3 regions of the Kaistia sp. UC242_56 genome follow, and region 3 is predicted to be linked to each of the others. Evidence: riboswitches for the same ligand, from Rfam matches in the RefSeq annotation. Region 3 holds a riboswitch; each other region holds the start of a gene.
The links. A riboswitch is a leader RNA that binds a small molecule or an ion and turns the genes downstream of it on or off. The one in region 3 is predicted to bind cobalamin.
Positions count from the first base shown of each region.

Region 1 (6,026 bases), on a different contig from region 3:
CGGCAGTGGTGAACGGCTGGCCGTCCGACCACTTCGCGCCTTCGATGAGGTGCATGGTCAGGGTGTGGCCGTCTTCCGACCATTCCCAGCTCTTAGCGAGGTTCGGCAGCGGCTGCAGCTCATCCGCCTTGATCTGGAACAGCGGACCCGAGCGGGTCAGGCATTCGGAGAGGCCGATATCGATGCCGCCCCAGCCCTGCGACTGGCCGCCAATATAATTCCAGCCTTCCGGGCGGCCGCCGATGACATGGCGCATCGTGTCGCCATAGACGCCGAGGCCATCGACCATGTTGCCGGTCTTGTAGACCATCGGCTCCTTGGGGAGGCGGTCCTTGACGGCGGGCAGCTTGCCGGTCGAGACGAAGTTCTTCGTGACCCAATCGGGCTCGTGATATTCGGGCAGCGCCTTGAATTCGAGCATGTCGGCCGCGCCGACATAGTCGATCTTGCCCTGGGCGTCGAATTTCGGCGGATCGGGCGGCGTGATCGGCGGCTTCACCTGGGCCTGCGCGGCCAGGACCGAAACGCCCAGAAGCAGGCCGGCTCCACCAAGAGCCAATGCGTATCTGTTCATAGTTCCTCCCCTTTGAACGGCACCGGCGCGACGCGCCGGCACCCGTTTCTTCTGCCTTCCATGGCGGCCTCCCGCGCAGCGCCGTCCCAAGGGCGCGACATGGGTTGCCGATCCGGCGCGATGGCTCCTCCCGCCGCGCCGGATCCAGCGTTCGGCCCGGCGGCTACTCTGCCGCCTCGGCCTTTTCCTTGGCCCGCTCGGCGCGGACGGTCTCGATGCCCCGGACCTCGCGCCGCGCTGCGCCCTGCCAGTCGCGCGTGGCGACGGTCTTGTTGGCGAGGCGCGCCTTGGCGTCGTCGATGGCGTGGGCGTATTGCGGCAGCCAGCGCGCCTGGGCGACCAGCATCTCGTCGACCATCTGCCAGACCTCGTCCGGCGAGCAGATCGCACCGACCAGCGGGTCATGCAGAACGGCAAGCTTCAAGAGCTCGACATCGCCGGTGACGGCGGCGTGGACGGCCATGCGCTGGACGTTGATCGACGACAGGCAGGTGGCGGCGCAGGCTTCCGGCAGCTTGATCCCGGCCGTCATGTTGAGGCCGAAGCGGTCGACGAAGCCCGTCGATTCGATGATCGCATCCTCGGGCAGGTTGGTGATGATGCCCCGGTTCTTGACGTTGAAGTGGCCGCGATAGACGCGCCCGGTCTCCAGCGCCTCGAGGATGTGGCTGGCATGCTCGTTCGAGCGCTTCTTCGGGTCGAGCGGCTTGCCGGCGTCCTCCAGGAACTTCGGGAAGTCGGTCTCGAACCAGTTGCGGGTCTCGGTCGAGTGGCGGAGATAGCCGCCGGTCTCGCCATGGATCCAGTTCGACATGTCGATCCAGCGATGGATCTCGTCCGGACGCTTGCGGTACCAGGGCAGGTATTCCGACAGATGGCCGTTGCTCTCGGTCGAATAGAAGCCGAAGCGCTTCAGGACGTCGATGCGGACCTTCTCCTGCTGCGAGAACACGGGATGCGCCTCGAAGGCGGCGACCAGTTCGTCCTTGCCGATCTTGCGGCCGCGGAAGCGGATGTCGACATACCAGGTCTGGTGGTTGATGCCGGAGCAGATGAATTCCAGCTCGCTCTCGTCGGTCGCGCCCAGCACCTCGGCGATCTGTTCGCCGCCATGCTGCACGCCATGGCAGAGGCCGATCGTGTCGACCTTGCCGTATTCGATCGCCGCCCAGGTGTTCATCGCCATCGGGTTGGCATAGTTCAGGAAGCGCGCGCCCGGCTCGGCGACCTCGCGGATATCCTTGCAGAAGTCGAGGATGACCGGGATGTTGCGCTGGCCGTACAGAATGCCGCCGGCGCAGATCGTGTCGCCGACGCACTGGTCGACGCCATATTGGAGCGGGATGCGGATATCGTCGGCATAGGCCTCGAGCCCGCCGACGCGCACGCAGCTGATGACGTAGCGCGCGCCGGTCAGCGCCTCGCGCCGGTTGGTGGTCGCCGTGATCTTGGTCGGCAGCTTGTTCTCCGCGACCATGCGGTCGAGGATCTGCCGGACCATGGTCAGATTGTGCTCGCTGATGTCGGTCAGCGCGAATTCGACCTCGCGCAGTTCCGGCACGCAGAGGATGTCGGAGACCAGCTTCTTGGTGAAGCCGACGCTGCCGGCGCCGATGATGGCGATCTTGAAACTGGACATGGCGTTTCTGGGGTTCCTCGGAGGCGGCCGGCGCGCCCTGGGCGCGGTTCCTGGCAAGAGAGCTCGAATGGGGCGGTCAGAAAGGTACGGAATTGCCTCGATTTCGGCGGGGTTTCGGCAGCCTCGGGTGGTATTGGCTCATGGTGCTGCTCTTTTTTATCGCCCGGCCGCTTGGCTCGAGGCTAGTATGCGCAAGGTTCATGCGTGAACCAGAGAGAATTTGTGCTTTCGTGGGTGATTTTATGCTCGGAGAATTGGCCCAGCGTGCCCCGGTCATGAAGACCGTATCGCTGCCCCGCGGCCGCCACCGGCTGCACACCATGCCGACCAGCACGGGCTACGAAATCCGCACCGATTCGAGCTATAGCTGGGACGGTCGCAAGCGGGGCCAGACGCCGTTCACCGTGCTCCAGCATACCGTCGCCGGCTCCGGCAAGCTGCGCTACGACCGGCGCCATTACCGCATCGGGCCGGGCGAAACGATGCTGGTCGTCGTGCCGCACAATCACTGCTATTCGGTCGAGCCGGGAACCCCCTGGGAGTTCTTCTGGATTTCGATGAACGGGCAGGAGGCGCTGCGCATCCACCGGCAGATCCTGGAGGCGACGGGGCCGGTCTTGCGGCTGCGGCCCGACACGATCGACCATCTCGCCGATTGCAGCTTGCGGCTGATCGATGGCGGCGGCGAGACGCCCGGCGCCGCCTCGGCCGTCGCCTATGAGGCGGCGACCGCGCTCTATGACGACGTGTTCGGCTCGCATGGCGCGTCGCTGGCCGATAATGGCGTCATCCAGCGCGTGGTCGAGCACATCCTCGCCAATCTCGACAAGCCGCTCTCCGTACCGGAACTGGCCGAATTCTCGGGCTTCAGCCGGGCGCATTTCTCGCGCATGTTCGCGGCGAGCGAGGGCATGCCGCCGGCCGAATTCGTGCTGCAGGAGCGGATGCGACGCGCCGCCCGTCTGCTGGCCGGCCAGCAGGTGCTGTCGGTCAAGGAGGTGGCGGTGCTGTCCGGCTTCGACGATTCGAACTATTTCGCCAAGGTGTTTCGCCGCTTCTTCGGCACCAGCCCGACCGAGTTCCGCACCACCGGCATGTATGCGAGCGCCAGCTAAAGCGGCAGTTGGGAGGAATTTCCACAGCCGGGAATTGGCGGGTCGGCTTCGGAATGCGGCCGGGCCGCCGATTCGCAATCCTGTCAACAATAACTAGATATTGACGATGGAGGCGCATGGGCGTCTACATCTGCGTGTCGAGGTTCTCCTGAGTCGCAAGACCCAGGGCTAAGAGGGAATGCCGGAACGCCCGAAAGGGTGGAGCCGGAGCTGCCCCCGCAACTGTGAACGGCGAGTGTCTGCCCGGAGAGACCACTGGGACCGAAAGGTCCCGGGAAGGTGGGCAGAGCGACGACCCGTGAGCCAGGAAACCTGCCCCGACAGACTGAAAGAATCCTCGGGCGGGGTGTCCCGGTGGAGCGCTGGTTTCGTGCGGCCTTTTTGGGGGCCGTTCGTCCTGTTCGCTTCGCTCGGCCTTTGCTCCCAACCAATTTTGGGCTGAAGCCGATGACACAGACGATTGATCAAGACCGTAGCGCGCCGGTCGCCTCCTATCCTTCGCTTTCGCCGGCCCCCGTACCGTCCAAGCCTTCCGCCGCCGCCACGCCGGCCTTTCACGTCATCCGCCGCAACGGTTCGCTGTCGGATTTCGATGCGTCCAAGATCGCCGTCGCGCTGACCAAGGCGTTTCTCGCCGTCGAGGGCAACAGCGCCGCTGCCTCGCGCCGCGTGCATGAGATCGTCGACGACCTGACCGGCCAGATCGTCAGCGCGCTGACGCGCCGCGTCGGCTCCGATCGCGCGCTCCATATCGAGGACGTGCAGGACCAGGTCGAGCTGGCGCTGATGCGCGGCGAGCACCACAAGGTCGCCCGCGCCTATGTTCTGTATCGCGAGGAGCGCGCCCGCGCCCGCCGCACCGCCGAGGCGGTCGCCCCGGTCGGCGCGCCGCTGCTGCAGGTGCGCGGCGCCGATGGCGTGCTGCGTCCGCTGGATGAGCGCCGCCTGCAACTCGTCGTCGACGAGGCCTGCGCCGGGCTTGCCGATGTCGACGCAGCCGCGATCCTCTCGGAAACCCGCCGCAACCTCTATGACGGCATCTCGCTGGCCGAACTGGCGCTGGCGCCGGTGATGGCGGCCCGCACGCTGGTCGAGAGCGAGCCCAACTACGCCTTTGTCAGCGCCCGCCTGCTGCTCGACATGCTGCGCGCCGAGGCGGTTTCCTTCGTGCAGGGCATTCCCGTCCAGCCGACGCAGAGCGAGATGGCCGGCCGCTATGCCGATTATTTCCCCGCCTTCATCCGGGTCGGCATCGAGCATGAACTGGTCGATGGCGAACTCGGCCGCTACGATCTGGTCCGCCTCGCCGCTGCGCTAAAACCCGAGCGCGACCTGAACTTCCAGTTTCTCGGCCTGCAGACCCTCTACGACCGCTATTTCCTGCAGACCGGCGGCACCCGCATCGAGCTGCCGCAGGCCTTCTTCATGCGCGTCGCCATGGGGCTGGCGATCCGCGAGATCGACCGCGAGGCGCGGGCGATCGAGTTCTACAATCTGCTGTCGTCCTTCGACTTCATGGCCTCGACGCCGACCCTGTTCAATTCGGGCACGCTGCGGCCGCAGCTTTCCTCCTGCTTCCTCACCACCGTGCCGGACGATCTCGAAGGCATCTTCAAGTCGGTGAAGGACAATGCGCTGCTGGCGAAGTATTCCGGCGGGCTTGGCAATGACTGGTCGCGCGTGCGCGGCCTCGGCGCCCACATCAAGGGCACCAATGGCGAGAGCCAGGGCGTGGTGCCGTTCCTGAAGGTGGCGAACGACACGGCGATCGCCGTCAACCAGGGCGGCAAGCGCAAGGGCGCCGTCTGCGCCTATCTCGAGACCTGGCATGTCGACATCGAGGAATTCCTCGATCTCAGGAAGAACACCGGCGACGACCGCCGCCGGACGCATGACATGAACACCGCCAACTGGGTGCCGGACCTGTTCATGCAGCGCGTTGCCGAGGATGGTCCGTGGATCCTGTTCTCGCCCGACGAGACGCCGGATCTGCACGATCTTTACGGGCCCGCATTCAAGCGCGCCTATGAAGGCTATGAGGCGAAGGCGAAGCGCGGCGAGATGCGTGTCCATAAGGAGGTCAAGGCGACCGATCTTTGGCGCCGCATGCTGACCATGCTGTTCGAGACCGGGCATCCCTGGATCACGTTCAAGGATCCCTGCAACATCCGCTCGCCGCAGCGCCATGCCGGCGTCGTGCATTCGTCCAATCTCTGCACAGAGATCACGCTGAACACGTCGAATGACGAGGTCGCGGTCTGCAATCTCGGCTCGATCAACCTCGCCCATCACATCGTCGGCGACGGCCTCGACCTCGACCGGCTGGCGCGCACCGTCCAGACGGCGATGCGCATGCTCGACAATGTCATCGACATCAATTTCTACACCATCCCCGAGGCCCGCCGTTCCAACCTGCGCCACCGCCCGGTCGGCCTCGGCCTGATGGGCTTCCAGGACGCGCTGCAGGCGCTGCGCATTCCCTATGCTTCTGAGGCCGCCGTCCGCTTCGCCGATGAGAGCATGGAGGCGATCTCCTTCCATGCGATCTCGGCCTCGACCGATCTCGCCGCCGAACGCGGCCGCTATCCGAGCTTCGACGGCTCGCTCTGGTCGCAGGGCATCCTGCCGATCGACTCGGTGGAGCTGCTGGCCGAAGCGCGCGGCGGGCTGGAGCTCGACCGCTCGACCGTGCTCGACT
Region 1 is NZ_JBIOAN010000001.1:249,158-255,183, reverse strand. Features, by position in the region: gene ACHMWQ_RS01235 (ABC transporter substrate-binding protein) at 1-574, opposite strand, end outside; gene ACHMWQ_RS01230 (alpha-glucosidase/alpha-galactosidase) at 738-2,213, opposite strand; gene ACHMWQ_RS01225 (helix-turn-helix domain-containing protein) at 2,456-3,328, shown strand; cobalamin riboswitch at 3,452-3,663, shown strand; gene ACHMWQ_RS01220 (ribonucleoside-diphosphate reductase subunit alpha) at 3,776-6,026, shown strand, end outside.
Region 1: it holds a riboswitch for cobalamin, as region 3 does, so the genes downstream of both, ACHMWQ_RS01220 (ribonucleoside-diphosphate reductase subunit alpha) here and metE (5-methyltetrahydropteroyltriglutamate--homocysteine S-methyltransferase) in region 3, are expected to answer to the same signal.

Region 2 (6,026 bases), 630 kb from region 3:
CCGGCATTGTCGCCGGGCGCGAAATAGGTGTCGACGCGGGGGCCGACCGCCTGGACAACGGCAGGCGCCGCCTTGCCGGCGATCGCGGCACGCCCCTTGATGCGCAGCACGCCCTTCTCCGCCATGGCGGCGCGGACGCGGGTTGCCAACGCATCGATGGAAGCGAGCTCCGCGACATCGACGATGAAGGTGTCGAAGTCGTCGTGGTCGTGCTCCTCGCCTTCGAGGTCGTGATGACTCTTGCGCTCGAAGGCGTCGTTCTCCGCCGCCGCGCCAACGCCGAGCAGCACCGAGGCCGGCAGGCCGGATGCCGTTGCATGGACGACGCGCGCCTCCTTGCGGGCGTCGCGGGCGACGATTTCGGCAACCTCTTCCAGCTGCTTCGCGTCAACCAGATCCGTCTTCGAGAAGACGATCAGATCGGCGCAGGAAAGCTGGTCCTCGAACAGTTCCTCGATCGGATCCTCGTGGTCGAGCGAGGGATCCTCGGCGCGCTGGGCGGCGACGGCTGCCTCGTCATGCGCGAAGCGGCCGGCGGCGACCGCTTCGGCGTCCACCACGGTGATGACGCCGTCGATGGTGACGCGGTGGCGCACGGTCGGCCAGGTGAAGGCGCGCACCAGAGGCTGCGGCAGCGCCAGGCCGGAGGTCTCGATCACGATGTGATCGGGGGCCGGTTCGCGCGCCAGAAGCTGCTCGATGGTCGGCAGGAAATCGTCGGCGACGGTGCAGCAGATGCAGCCATTGGTGAGTTCGATCACCGTATCGGGCTTGCAGTCGTCGACGCCGCAATCGGACAGCAGCGAGCCGTCAAAGCCCATGTCGCCGAATTCGTTGACGATCAGCGCGATGCGGCGGCCTTCGGCGCCGGCAATCAGGTTGCGGATCAGCGTGGTCTTTCCGGCACCCAGGAATCCGGTGACGATGGTGGCGGGGATACGGGCGGTCAAAGGACGAACTCCGGGTTCGGATTGGGTTTCAGGCGCAGCGGCAGGCCGGCGGCCACGAGAAAGACGGTCTGCACGGCGGCGGCGATCTTCTGGTTGAGGCGGCCCTGCTCGTCGGCGAAGCGGCGGGCGAGCGCGTTCATCGGCACGATGCCGGATCCGACCTCGTTGGAGACGAGCACGACCGGCCCCCTCGCCTCGGCGAGCATACGGGCCAGCGCGTCGCCCTCGGCGGCGACGTCGCGCTCGGCCTCCATCAGGTTGGAAAGCCAGAGCGTCAGGCAATCGACGAGGATGACACGGCCGGGATCGGCCAACGTCGCGAGGCGGCCGGTAAGGTCGAGCGGCTCCTCGACCGTTGTCCAGTCCAGCCCGCGCCGGTCACGATGCGCCGAAATCCGTGCCTGCATTTCGGCATCGCGGATCTCGGCCGTGGCCAGATAGGTGGCGGGCAGCCCGGTCCGGGCCACGATATCCTCGGCGAAGCGGCTCTTGCCGGAGCGGGCGCCGCCGAGGATCAGCGCCGTTCGCGGCGCGGGGGATGGCACGGCCTCAGGCCGACCGCGACAGGCGTTGATAAAGCCAGCCGGAGCAAAGGCCGGAAAGCGCCCAGAGCAGCGCGCTGACCACCAGCGAGGCGGCGACGAATTCGCCGCCGAGGCCGGCCGGATAGGAGGCTTCCAGCGTCGGCGGCACGGGGGCGCCGATGACATGCGGCAGCACGCCGAGGACGAGGCCGGCGATCTTCAGGAGCCACGAACGCCCGAAGACGATCAGCGCGAGGCCGATCGCCGAGGCAGCGGCGGTCGAAAGCCACCAGACCTGGCGCGAGGTGATCTCGGCCGCGGCCGTGCCGGGAAGCTCCGGCGACAGGCCGAGCGAGGGCAGCAGCGACGCGGCGAAGAAGCCGGCAACGCCCCAGAGCACGCCCGTGCTGGCGTCGATCCGGCCGCCGCGGATCGACATCAGGCCGAGCAGCACGGCCGAGACGCCGACTCCCATCAACAGGTTGGCAATCAGCGTATAGGCGGAGCGCTCGAAGCCGTCGGCCGGCGACCAGGCGTCTTCGTCATGCTCATGCGCGGGCGCGGCAGCGGCGGGCGCGGCGGCCTCATGGGCGTGGGCCTCGGTCGTCGAGTGCTCATGCGGCGCGGCGGCGGCAGCCGGGGCCGGCTCGGCGCTTTCGAAGGTCTCGGCGTGGAGGATGAGCGGCTCGGTGGTGACAGCCTGCACCACGGAAAGCGCAATGCCCACGGCAAGCCCGGCGCCGAAGGCGCTCAGGATGATCGTCTTGAACATGATGGATCCTCAGGCGTCAGTGGCAGGGCAGACCAAGGGAATGCCGGGTGTCATGCGTCGCGTTGTGGATCAGGCTCGGCGCGGCGAAGCCGGTGCCGACGAACAGGAACAGGCCGAAGGCGATGGCGAACAGCGCCGGCACGATGCGCGATGCGGCGTCGCTCTTGGCGCCATCTGCGGCAATCGAGGTCGACCTCGTCGCGGTCTTCGAGAAATTGGTCATAGCGTCTCCTTCACCGTCCCACCGACGGCTGGCTGGTATGAGGCGCTGGCTGGTCTCCTGGCTCACGGGTCGCTGCTTCCTCGACGCCTTCCCGGTTTCCCAGTGGCCATCGCGAGGTCGCTCGCCGCTTACAGTTGCGGGGGCAGCTTCGGACTTGGAATCCCGCAAGGGGTCCTTCCGCACCGAATTCCCATTTCATCCCCCAAGGCCTGAGGCCTGTCGGGGGAACCGTCGCAGAGTCACGCTAGAGGGATTGCCGGTCTGGCGCAAGCCACGCCTCATTTGGCGGCAGGCGCGCCCTTGCTGCGAAATCTCGCCCAGCGGCGCAGCAGCGCCACTTCGGATCTCCGACGGATGCGGCGCACCCGCGCCGAGTCATGCGACAGCACCACCAGTCCGACCGGCACCATCCAGAAGCCGAGGATCGGCAGGAAGCCGAGCGTGCCCCCAAGAAGGAAGCCGCTTCCGATCGCGACGCGGGCCGTCCGGCTCTTGGGAAGCGGGAGGGCCTTCTTGCCGAAGCGGATGGACGGCATGCGGCTGGTTTTCTCCGTGGCTCGGATCGGGAAGGACGGTTCTGGCGGACAATGAAACGCCGAGCCCGCTGTCCCGGCGCTCTCTCTTATGTGGAAAGAACCGACATCATTGCAACGGCTGCAGCCGGCAACGGTTCCGGCCGAGACGGGCCGCAAAGAAAAGCCCGGCGCGGGGTGTCCGCGCCGGGCTTGAGGTCGATTCGCGCCGATCTCGCGTCCGGGTTAAGTCGCCGGGCGCATCGCCTTGCGCCGGCGCAGCAGCAGCATGGCTAGCGGGAACAGCCAGATCAGGATGGTGAAAACGCCCAGCCCGCCGGCGATGGGCCGCTCGAAGAAGCGGAAGATGTCGCCATCGGCCTTGATCATGGAGGTGATGAAGTTCTGCTCCAGCATCGGCCCCAGCACCATGCCGAGGATCGCCGGCGCGATCGGGATGTCGTTCTCCTCCATGAAGAAGCCGATGATGCCGAAGATCAGCATCATGACGATGCCGGCCACGGAATTGGCGATCGCGAAGGAGCCGACGATGCAGAAGATCAGGATCATCGGCATCAGCGTCGAGGGCGGAATGGAGAGGATCGGGCGCGCGCCGCGGATCGCCAGCCAGCCCAGCGGCAGCATGATCAGATTGGCCAGGATGAAGACGATGAAGATCGCATAAACCGTCTGCGGATCATTGATGAAGATCGTCGGGCCCGGATTGATGCCCTTGATGTAGAGCACGCCGATGACGATGGCGGTGATCGAATCGCCGGGAATGCCGAAGACGAGCGCCGGGATCCAGGCGCCGCTGACGGCCGAATTGTTCGAGGCGCCGGCCTCGACCAGACCCTCGACATGGCCCGTGCCAAACTTCTCCTTCTGCTTCGAGAAGCGCTTGGAGATGGCGTAGGAAATCCAGGCGGCGATATCGGCGCCGGCGCCGGGAAGAATGCCGAGCGCCGTCCCGGTGATGCTGCCGCGCAGGGTCTGAACCGGATATTGCTTCAGGTTCTTCCACTGCGTGCGGAAGATCCCCTGGCCGTCGGCGCGCGGAATCTTCCTGCGCGGCGACGTCGCCGTCACGGTGCGCAGAACCTCCGACACGGCGAACAGCCCGATCATGGCCGGGATGAACTGGATGCCGGCCATCAGTTCGAGATTGCCGAAGGAGAAGCGCGGCTCGCCCGAGGGGTTTTCCATACCGATCGTCGCCACGAACAGGCCGATCAGCAGCGAGATCAGGCCGCGGGTCGGCGAGCCCGGATTGACGAAGACGGCGCAGGAGAGACCGAGCAGAACAAGCCAGAAATATTCCTCGGAGGAGAATTTGAGGGCGATTTCGGCGAGGGTCGGCGAGACGGTCATCAGCACGATCGCGCCGAAAAGGCCGCCGATCGCCGAGAAGACGAGCGCCGCGCCGAGCGCTTCGTCGCCCCGCCCGGTCTGCGTCATCTTGTAGGCGTCATCGACATAGGCGGCGTTGGCGGGCGTGCCCGGCATGCGCAGCAAGGCCGCCGGAATGTCGCCGGCGAAGATCGCCATGGCGGTTGCCGTCACGATCGCCGCGATGGCCGGCACCGGATCCATGAAGAAAGTCATCGGCACCAGCAGCGCCGTCGCCATGGTCGCGGTCAGCCCCGGAATGGCGCCAACCAGCATGCCGAATACGGCGGATGCCAGGATGACGCCGAGCACATAGGGTTCGAAGACGAGGGCCGCAGCCTGTTCCAGAATCAGCATGCGTCACCCGAGAAAGGAGAGAAATTCGGTGCGCGGCAGCGGCACCATGAGAAGGCGGGAAAAGCCGTAATAGACCGCCAGGGTCGTCGCAGCGCTGGCCAGCAGCGCCGTCAGCCAACCCGTCCGCAGCGCCAGCATCAGCCCCAGGAGGCTGATGAAGGTCGTCGGAATGAAGCCGAGCGTCTCGGCGAACAGGATGTAGAAGACAATGACGGCGATGCAGGCGACCGCCGAGAGCACCAGCCGCGGCGTCCGCACCCAGTCGGCAAGATGCGGCTTCAGCATCGCCGGCAGGTGCTTGAGGCTGGTCGCCACCATGAAGCAACCGAGCAGGATGGCGCACCAGCCGATCAATCGCGGCATGGTGCCGGCGCCATAGGCCTGGCCCGGAAGGGCGGCGAAATGGGCCGAGGCAAGAAGAAGGGCGAGGCCGCCAAGGGCGGACAGAACCCCGAGATGCAGTTCACTGAGCTTGATCATGGCCGTTCCGTGCAAAGCTTTTCCGGGCGAGGCCGGGGAGCCGGCGCGACCGGGACCGTAGGTCCGGGCCGCGCCGCCAGCATGGGATCGAAGAGCCGACCGGCCGCCTATTTGGCGAGACCGGCCTCCTTCATGATCTTGCCGAGCGTGACGTCATCCTCGGCAACGATGCGGGTCGCTTCCGCGCCATTGGCCCAGCGCATGCCGAAGCCGCGCTCGGTCATGAACTTCTTGTATTCGGGGCTGTTGTAGGCCTTCTCGAGGGCGGCCTCGAGCTTCGCCTTCACATCCTCCGGCAGGCCCTTCGGCGCCGCGATCGTGCGCCAGACGGCCAGCGTCCAGTCGGAATCGACCGATTCCTTCAGCGTCGGGGCGTCGGGGAACAGTTCCTGCCGCTCGGGCGACATCGAACCCAGCGCCAGCACGCGCTTGGCGTCGATCATCGAGCGGCCTTCGGCGAGCGAAGTCGGCACGAGGTCGACGCCGCCGGCCACCATGTCGGTGATGCCGGGCGCGGCGCCCTGGCTCGGCACCCAGGTGACCTGGTCCGGCTTCAGGCCGTGCGACAGCATCCAGCCGGCAAGGCCGAGATGCCAGATGCCGCCCTGCCCGGTGCCGGACGCCTTGAAGGTTCCGGCCGGCTTTTCCTTGATGGCGGTCAGCAGCTCGGGAAGCGTCTTGAAGGGCGAATCCACCGACACCATCACGCCGCCCGGATCGGCATTGACCATGGCCAGGAAGTCGAAGTCCTTGTAGGTCAGCGGGGTCAGGCCCTGCCAATGCATCATGTCGATTTCGATCGTCACGATGCCGATGGTG
Region 2 is NZ_JBIOAN010000002.1:2,391,878-2,397,903, reverse strand. Features, by position in the region: gene cobW (cobalamin biosynthesis protein CobW) at 1-950, opposite strand, end outside; gene cobU (bifunctional adenosylcobinamide kinase/adenosylcobinamide-phosphate guanylyltransferase) at 947-1,495, opposite strand; gene ACHMWQ_RS13985 (CbtA family protein) at 1,500-2,246, opposite strand; gene ACHMWQ_RS13980 (CbtB domain-containing protein) at 2,263-2,469, opposite strand; cobalamin riboswitch at 2,499-2,717, opposite strand; gene ACHMWQ_RS13975 (hypothetical protein) at 2,748-3,005, opposite strand; gene ACHMWQ_RS13970 (tripartite tricarboxylate transporter permease) at 3,228-4,727, opposite strand; gene ACHMWQ_RS13965 (tripartite tricarboxylate transporter TctB family protein) at 4,731-5,207, opposite strand; gene ACHMWQ_RS13960 (Bug family tripartite tricarboxylate transporter substrate binding protein) at 5,315-6,026, opposite strand, start outside.
Region 2: it holds a riboswitch for cobalamin, as region 3 does, so the genes downstream of both, ACHMWQ_RS13980 (CbtB domain-containing protein) here and metE (5-methyltetrahydropteroyltriglutamate--homocysteine S-methyltransferase) in region 3, are expected to answer to the same signal.

Region 3 (6,026 bases):
TGGTTCCTCGCCCTGACGCTGCTGCTGGCGGGTGGCGCATGGATCTGGAGCGGCGATCCGATCCGGGCGCTCGCCGTGCTGGTGGTGGCGACACCCTGCCCGCTGATCCTCGCCGTTCCGGTCGCGATCATCGCCGGCATTTCGCGCGCCGCCAAGCTGGGCGTGCTGGTCAAGGGCGGGGATGCTCTGGAAGCGCTGGGCCGCGCCCGCGTCGCGGTGCTCGACAAGACGGGAACGCTGACCCATGGCCACGCGGAACTGACCGACACCTGGGTCGCGCCGACCTTCGACGCCAATGAGGTACTGCGGCTGGCGGCCTCGCTCGACCAGGCGTCAACCCATGTCATGGCGCAGGCGCTGATCCAGGCGGCGCACGCCCGCTCGCTTCAGCTTTCGACGCCGACCGAGGTCGACGAGATGGCCGGCGCGGGGCTTTCCGGCGTCGTGGACGGCCGCCGGGTCGCGGTCGGTGGCAGCGCCTTCGCCAAGTCTCACATCACCCTCCCGCCTAACCGGGTGACGCCGCGCTTCCCGAGCAGCACGGCGACGATCGACGTCGTCGTCGATGGCACGCTGGCGGGCATTCTCGTGCTTTCCGACCCGCTCCGCACCGATGCGGCATCGGTCATCGATCGACTACGCAAGGCCGGCATCGACCGCATCGTGCTCGCCACCGGCGACCGCGCCGCGGTCGCCCGACCGATCGTGGACCAGTTGCGTCTCGACGAACTGCGCTCCGATCTGTCACCGCAGGCGAAGGTCGATGTCGTGCTGGCCGCCCGCGCGGCCGGCCCCGTCATGATGGTCGGCGATGGCGTCAACGATGCGCCCGCTCTTGCCGTCGCCGATGTCGGCGTCGCCATGGGCGCACGCGGCGCGGCGGCTTCGTCGGAATCCGCCGATGTCGTGCTGCTGGTCGATCGGCTCGACCGCCTGGCCGATGCGATCGGCATATCGCATCGTTCGGCGAAGATTGCGCTGCAGAGCGTGGTCGTCGGCCTGGGCCTCTCAATCCTTGCCATGATCGCCGCCGCGCTCGGCTACCTGCCGCCGCTGCAGGGCGCGCTGCTGCAGGAGGCGATCGACGTCGCCGTGATCCTGAACGCCTTGCGAGCGCTGCGAGGATAACCGCGCAAAGCTCTGACCGGATTCGCTTTTGTCGGCGCCAGGGCCTCGCCATGCCGGAGATCTCTCCCCGGCATGGCTGATTGGAAAGGAGACGCTATTCGGCGGCTTCGGCGAAGCGTGCGCGTAGCTGCCGGGCGGCGGCGACCATGTTGATCAACGCCGGACGGACCTCCTCCCACTTGCGGGTCTTCAGGCCGCAATCCGGATTGACCCAGATCTGCCCGGCCCGGAGCCGTTCGGCCGCCTTGCCGAGCAGGTCGGTCATTTCGGCCACGGCCGGGACGCGCGGCGAATGGATGTCATAGACGCCCGGGCCGATGTCGTTCGGGTAATTGTCGCCGACAAAGGCTTCGAGCAGTTCCATCTTCGAGCGCGAGGTCTCGATCGAGATCACGTCGGCATCCATCGCCGCGATGGCATCGAGAATGTCGTTGAACTCGGAGTAGCACATGTGGGTGTGGATCTGCGTCCGGTCGGCGACGCCGGAAGCGCAGAGCCGGAAGCTCTCCACGGCCCAATCGAGATAGGAGCCCCACTCGCCACGCCGCAGCGGCAACCCCTCGCGCAGCGCCGCCTCGTCGATCTGGATCATCCGCGCGCCGGCTTTTTCGAGATCCAGCACCTCGTCGCGGATGGCGAGCGCGATCTGCCGGCAGGCGACACTGCGCGGAACATCGTCGCGCACGAATGACCAGTTGAGGATCGTCACCGGCCCCGTGAGCATGCCCTTCATCGGCTTGTCCGTGACCGACTGGGCATAGGCCCACCAGGCGACGGTCATCGGCTTTGGCCGCGAGACGTCGCCGAACAGGATCGGCGGACGGACATAGCGCGAGCCATAGCTCTGCACCCAGCCCGCTTTGGTGAAGGCGAAGCCGGAGAGCTGCTCGCCGAAATACTGCACCATGTCGTTGCGTTCGAATTCGCCATGCACCAGCACGTCGAGCCCGATCTCTTCCTGCCAGCGGATCGCGGCTTCCGTCTCCTGCCGCAGGAACGCCTCATAGGCAGCCTCGTCCAGTGCGCCCTTGGCATGCGCGGCGCGCGCCTTGCGCACCTCTGAGGTCTGCGGGAACGAACCGATCGTCGTCGTCGGGAAGGAAGGCAGGTCCAGCACCGCCTGCTGCAGCTTGCGCCGCCCGGCAAACGGGCTGGTACGGCGGGCGTGCTCGGCCGTGACGGCGGCGGAACGAGCAGCCACCGCCGCATCATGCACGCGGGGCGACGACGCGCGCGTGCTGGCTGCCAGCACCGAGGCGGCGATCTCCGGCGTCACGCTTTCCCGGCCTCCGGCAAGCGCGCGTCCGAGCGTCGCCAACTCGTCCATCTTCTGGACCGAGAAGGCCAGCCAGCTCTTCAGTTCGGCGTCGAGTTCCGCTTCGAGCTCCAGATCGATCGGCACATGCAGCAGCGAGCAGGAAGACGCGATCTGGATATGGTCCAAGCCGCGGCGCGCGACTACCGGCTCTAGCCGGTCGAGCAGGGTGGCAAGATTGGCGCGCCAGATGTTGCGGCCATCGATGACGCCGAGCGACAGCACCAGCCCGCGCGGCGCCTTGGCCAGCACGGAATCCAGTTGCTCCGGGGCGCGGACGAGATCCAGATGCAGGCCCGCCACCGGCAGCTCGAGCGCCGTATCGAGATTGTCGCCGAGCGCACCGAAATAGGGCGTCAGCATCAGTTTCAGCTTCGGCAGCGCATAGGCGAACATGCCATAGGCGACGCGAAGCGCCTGCCGCGTCTTGTCGTCGAGATCGAGCACCAGGCAGGGCTCGTCGATCTGCACCCAGTCGGCGCCGTTTGCCGCCAGCCGGCGCAGCATCTCGACATAGACCGGCAGCAGGCCGGGCAGCAACGACAGCGGATCGAGCGAGGCGTCCTTGCTCTTGCCGAGCTTGAGATAGCTCACCGGTCCGAGCAGCACCGGTCGGGTCTCATAGCCGAGCGCCTTCGCCTCCAGATATTCGTCGAGTGGCTTGGTCGAAACGAGGCTGAAGCGCTGACCGGCCGTGAATTCCGGCACCATGTAGTGATAGTTGGTGTCGAACCACTTCGTCATTTCCAGTGCCGGCACGCCCAGGGCCGCGCCACGGTGAGAATGGCCGCAATCCGCATGTCCGGCATCGCCCTGGCTGCCGCGCGCCATGGCGAAATAGGTGTCGAGCGGTACGGGTCCGCCGGTCCAGCCATAGATCTCCGGGATCGCGCCGACCATGACGCTGGTATCGAGCACATGGTCGTAGAGCGAGAAATCGTTCGAGGGGATTATGGTGACGCCGTGCGCATGCTGGCGCGCCCAATTGGCGGCACGCAGCGCGGCGGCGCTGGCGAGCAGGTCGTCGGCGTTCGACTGGCCGGACCAGTAGCTTTCCAGCGAAGTCTTGAGCTCGCGGCGCGGACCGATCCGCGGCGTACCGAGCGTGGCAACGGGAAGAGAAGAGAAAGACATCGGCTTACCCCAAATGTTTGGGGGCAAAGGCCGAGCGGACGCATGCGTGAGGTCCCGGCGTCGGACAACGGCGGGCGCAAGCGCACCACCGGGACACCCCGCCCAGGGACGTTATGATGTCGCGGCAGGTCTCCTGGCTCGCGGGTCGCCGCCCCGGTCCGGCCTTCCCGAAGCGATCGCTTCAGTGACACGAATTGGACCCGGGCTCGCCGCTCACAGTTGCGGGGGCAGCTCCGGTCTTGCCTCGGACGAGACGCACCGGATTCCCTCTTAGCCCTGGCGCCGCGCAAACGGCCCAGGGAACCACGACACGACACTCCTAGGCGCAGCGCCGTGGCTCGTCAAGTATGATATAAAGATATCCTTATATCCGCATGAGATACGGCTATTGGAAGGCCGCCTCATAGGCTTCCGGCTTAAAGCCGGCCAGCAGGCGACCGTCGCCGAGATCGAGGATCGGGCGCTTGATCATCGAGGGCTGCGCCTGCATCAGGCCGATCGCCTTGTCCGCGTCGAGATCCTGCTTCTCCGCATCATCAAGCTTGCGGAAGGTGGTACCGGCCCGATTCAGCACGGTTTCCCAGCCGAGCTCGCCGACCCAGAAGTCTAGGTGGGCCCGGTCGATGCCGGTCGCCTTGTAGTCGTGGAACGCGTAGGAAACGCCTTTCGTATCAAGCCACTGCCGGGCTTTCTTCATCGTGTCGCAGTTCTTGATGCCGTAGATGGTAACCGTCACGCCGTCTCTCCTGCCGATTTCAGCGGCGACGCAAAAGGCCGCCGATTCCCTCCGCCGATCATAGCGGGCTGCGCGCGGCGCGGGCACATCCGCGTGCCAGAAAGCCCCGTCACCCAGGGCATGCGGCCATGCGCCCTGTCCGGTGCGATTGACCTGCAGATGGCACGCCGAATATAGCTTCGGTTGCATTATCATTAACCTGGATTCACCCTTGACTGTTCAAAGGCTTCCGGCCGCCGGCCTGACCGCCGCTCCGCGCTCGATGCCCGATGGACAGGGCCGGGGGCTCCGCCGTCGCACGTCCCTGCCCCGATTGGCGCTGTTGCTCGCGCTGACGACGGCGCTGGGTGGCTGTGTCGTCGTCGGACCGGACTACCAGAAGCCCAACCTTTCGCTGCCGACGAAATGGGGCAGCGGCACCGCCTCCAAGCCGTCCAAGCCGCCGGAACTCTCGCAATGGTGGCGGCGTCTGGGCGATCCCATGCTCGACGAACTGGTCAACGAAGCCGTCGCCGGCAATCTCGACGTCGCCAGCGCCAAGGCGAGCATCCGCGAAGCGCGCGCCAGCTACCGCCAGACGGTCGGCGCCCTGTTTCCTTCCGCCAACGGCTCGGCCGGCGCCGATCGCGGCAAGAGCGGCGGCTATGTCTCGAACCAGTTCCAGGCCGGGCTCGACGCCAGCTGGGAGCTCGACCTGTTCGGCGGCAACAAGCGCGCGGTCGAGGCGGCCCGCTACGGCATGGACGCGGCCGAGGAAGAGCTGCGCGCCACGCTGCTGACGCTGATCGGCGATGTCGCGACCAACTATGTCTCGGCGCGTGGCTACCAGGCACGCATCGCGCTCGCCAAGCGCACTGCCGCCTCGCAGCGGGAGACGGCAGCAATCACCCGCAACAAGTTCGAGGCCGGCGGCGCCACGGCCGCCGATGTCGCGACCGCCGAGGGCCAGGCCAGCAGCACCGAGGCCGGCATTCCGTCGCTCGAAGCCGCCTATGCCGAAACCGTGCATCGGCTCTCCGTCCTCACCGGTCGCGCGCCGAGCACGCTCGTCGACCGCATGAAGGGGCCGAAGCCGGTTCCCGCCCCTCGCCTGCCGATCCCGACCGGCATCCCGGCCGATGTGCTGACGGCCCGGCCGGACGTCCGCCTTGCCGAAGCGCAATATGCCAGCGCCACGGCGAAGATCGGCCAGGCGGAAGCGGCGCGCTATCCCAGCGCCAGCCTCACCGGAAACATCGGCACCAGCGGCGCCAAACTCGGCGACCTCGGCAAGGGCTCGTCGATCAGTTGGTCCTTCGGCCCGAGCCTGACCGTGCCGATCTTCAATGCCGGACAGTTGAAGGCCGCCGTCGAGGTGACCCAGGCGCAGCGCGACCAGAGCTTCATCGCCTATCAGGCGGCCGTGCTCTCCGCGCTGGAAGACGTGGAAAACGCCATCGTCGCGCTGGCGCAGGAGCGCATCCGTTCCGGCAAGCTCGCCTCTGCGGCGCGCTCCTATGCCGAGGCCAACCGCCTCGCCAGCACGCTGTTCCAGGCGGGCTCGTCGAGTTTCCTCGACGTGCTGACCGCCGAGCGCTCGCTCTATTCGGCGTCGGACGCGCGGATCGAGAGCCAGGTCGCCATCGCTACGGACTATATCGCGCTCAACAAGGCGCTGGGCGGCGGCTGGGACGGCGCGATCGACAGTTCGCGGCCGGTCATTGTCGACAAGCG
Region 3 is NZ_JBIOAN010000002.1:3,024,221-3,030,246, forward strand. Features, by position in the region: gene ACHMWQ_RS16905 (heavy metal translocating P-type ATPase) at 1-1,128, shown strand, start outside; gene metE (5-methyltetrahydropteroyltriglutamate--homocysteine S-methyltransferase) at 1,223-3,577, opposite strand; cobalamin riboswitch at 3,683-3,900, opposite strand; gene ACHMWQ_RS16915 (ArsC family reductase) at 3,963-4,313, opposite strand; gene ACHMWQ_RS16920 (efflux transporter outer membrane subunit) at 4,576-6,026, shown strand, end outside.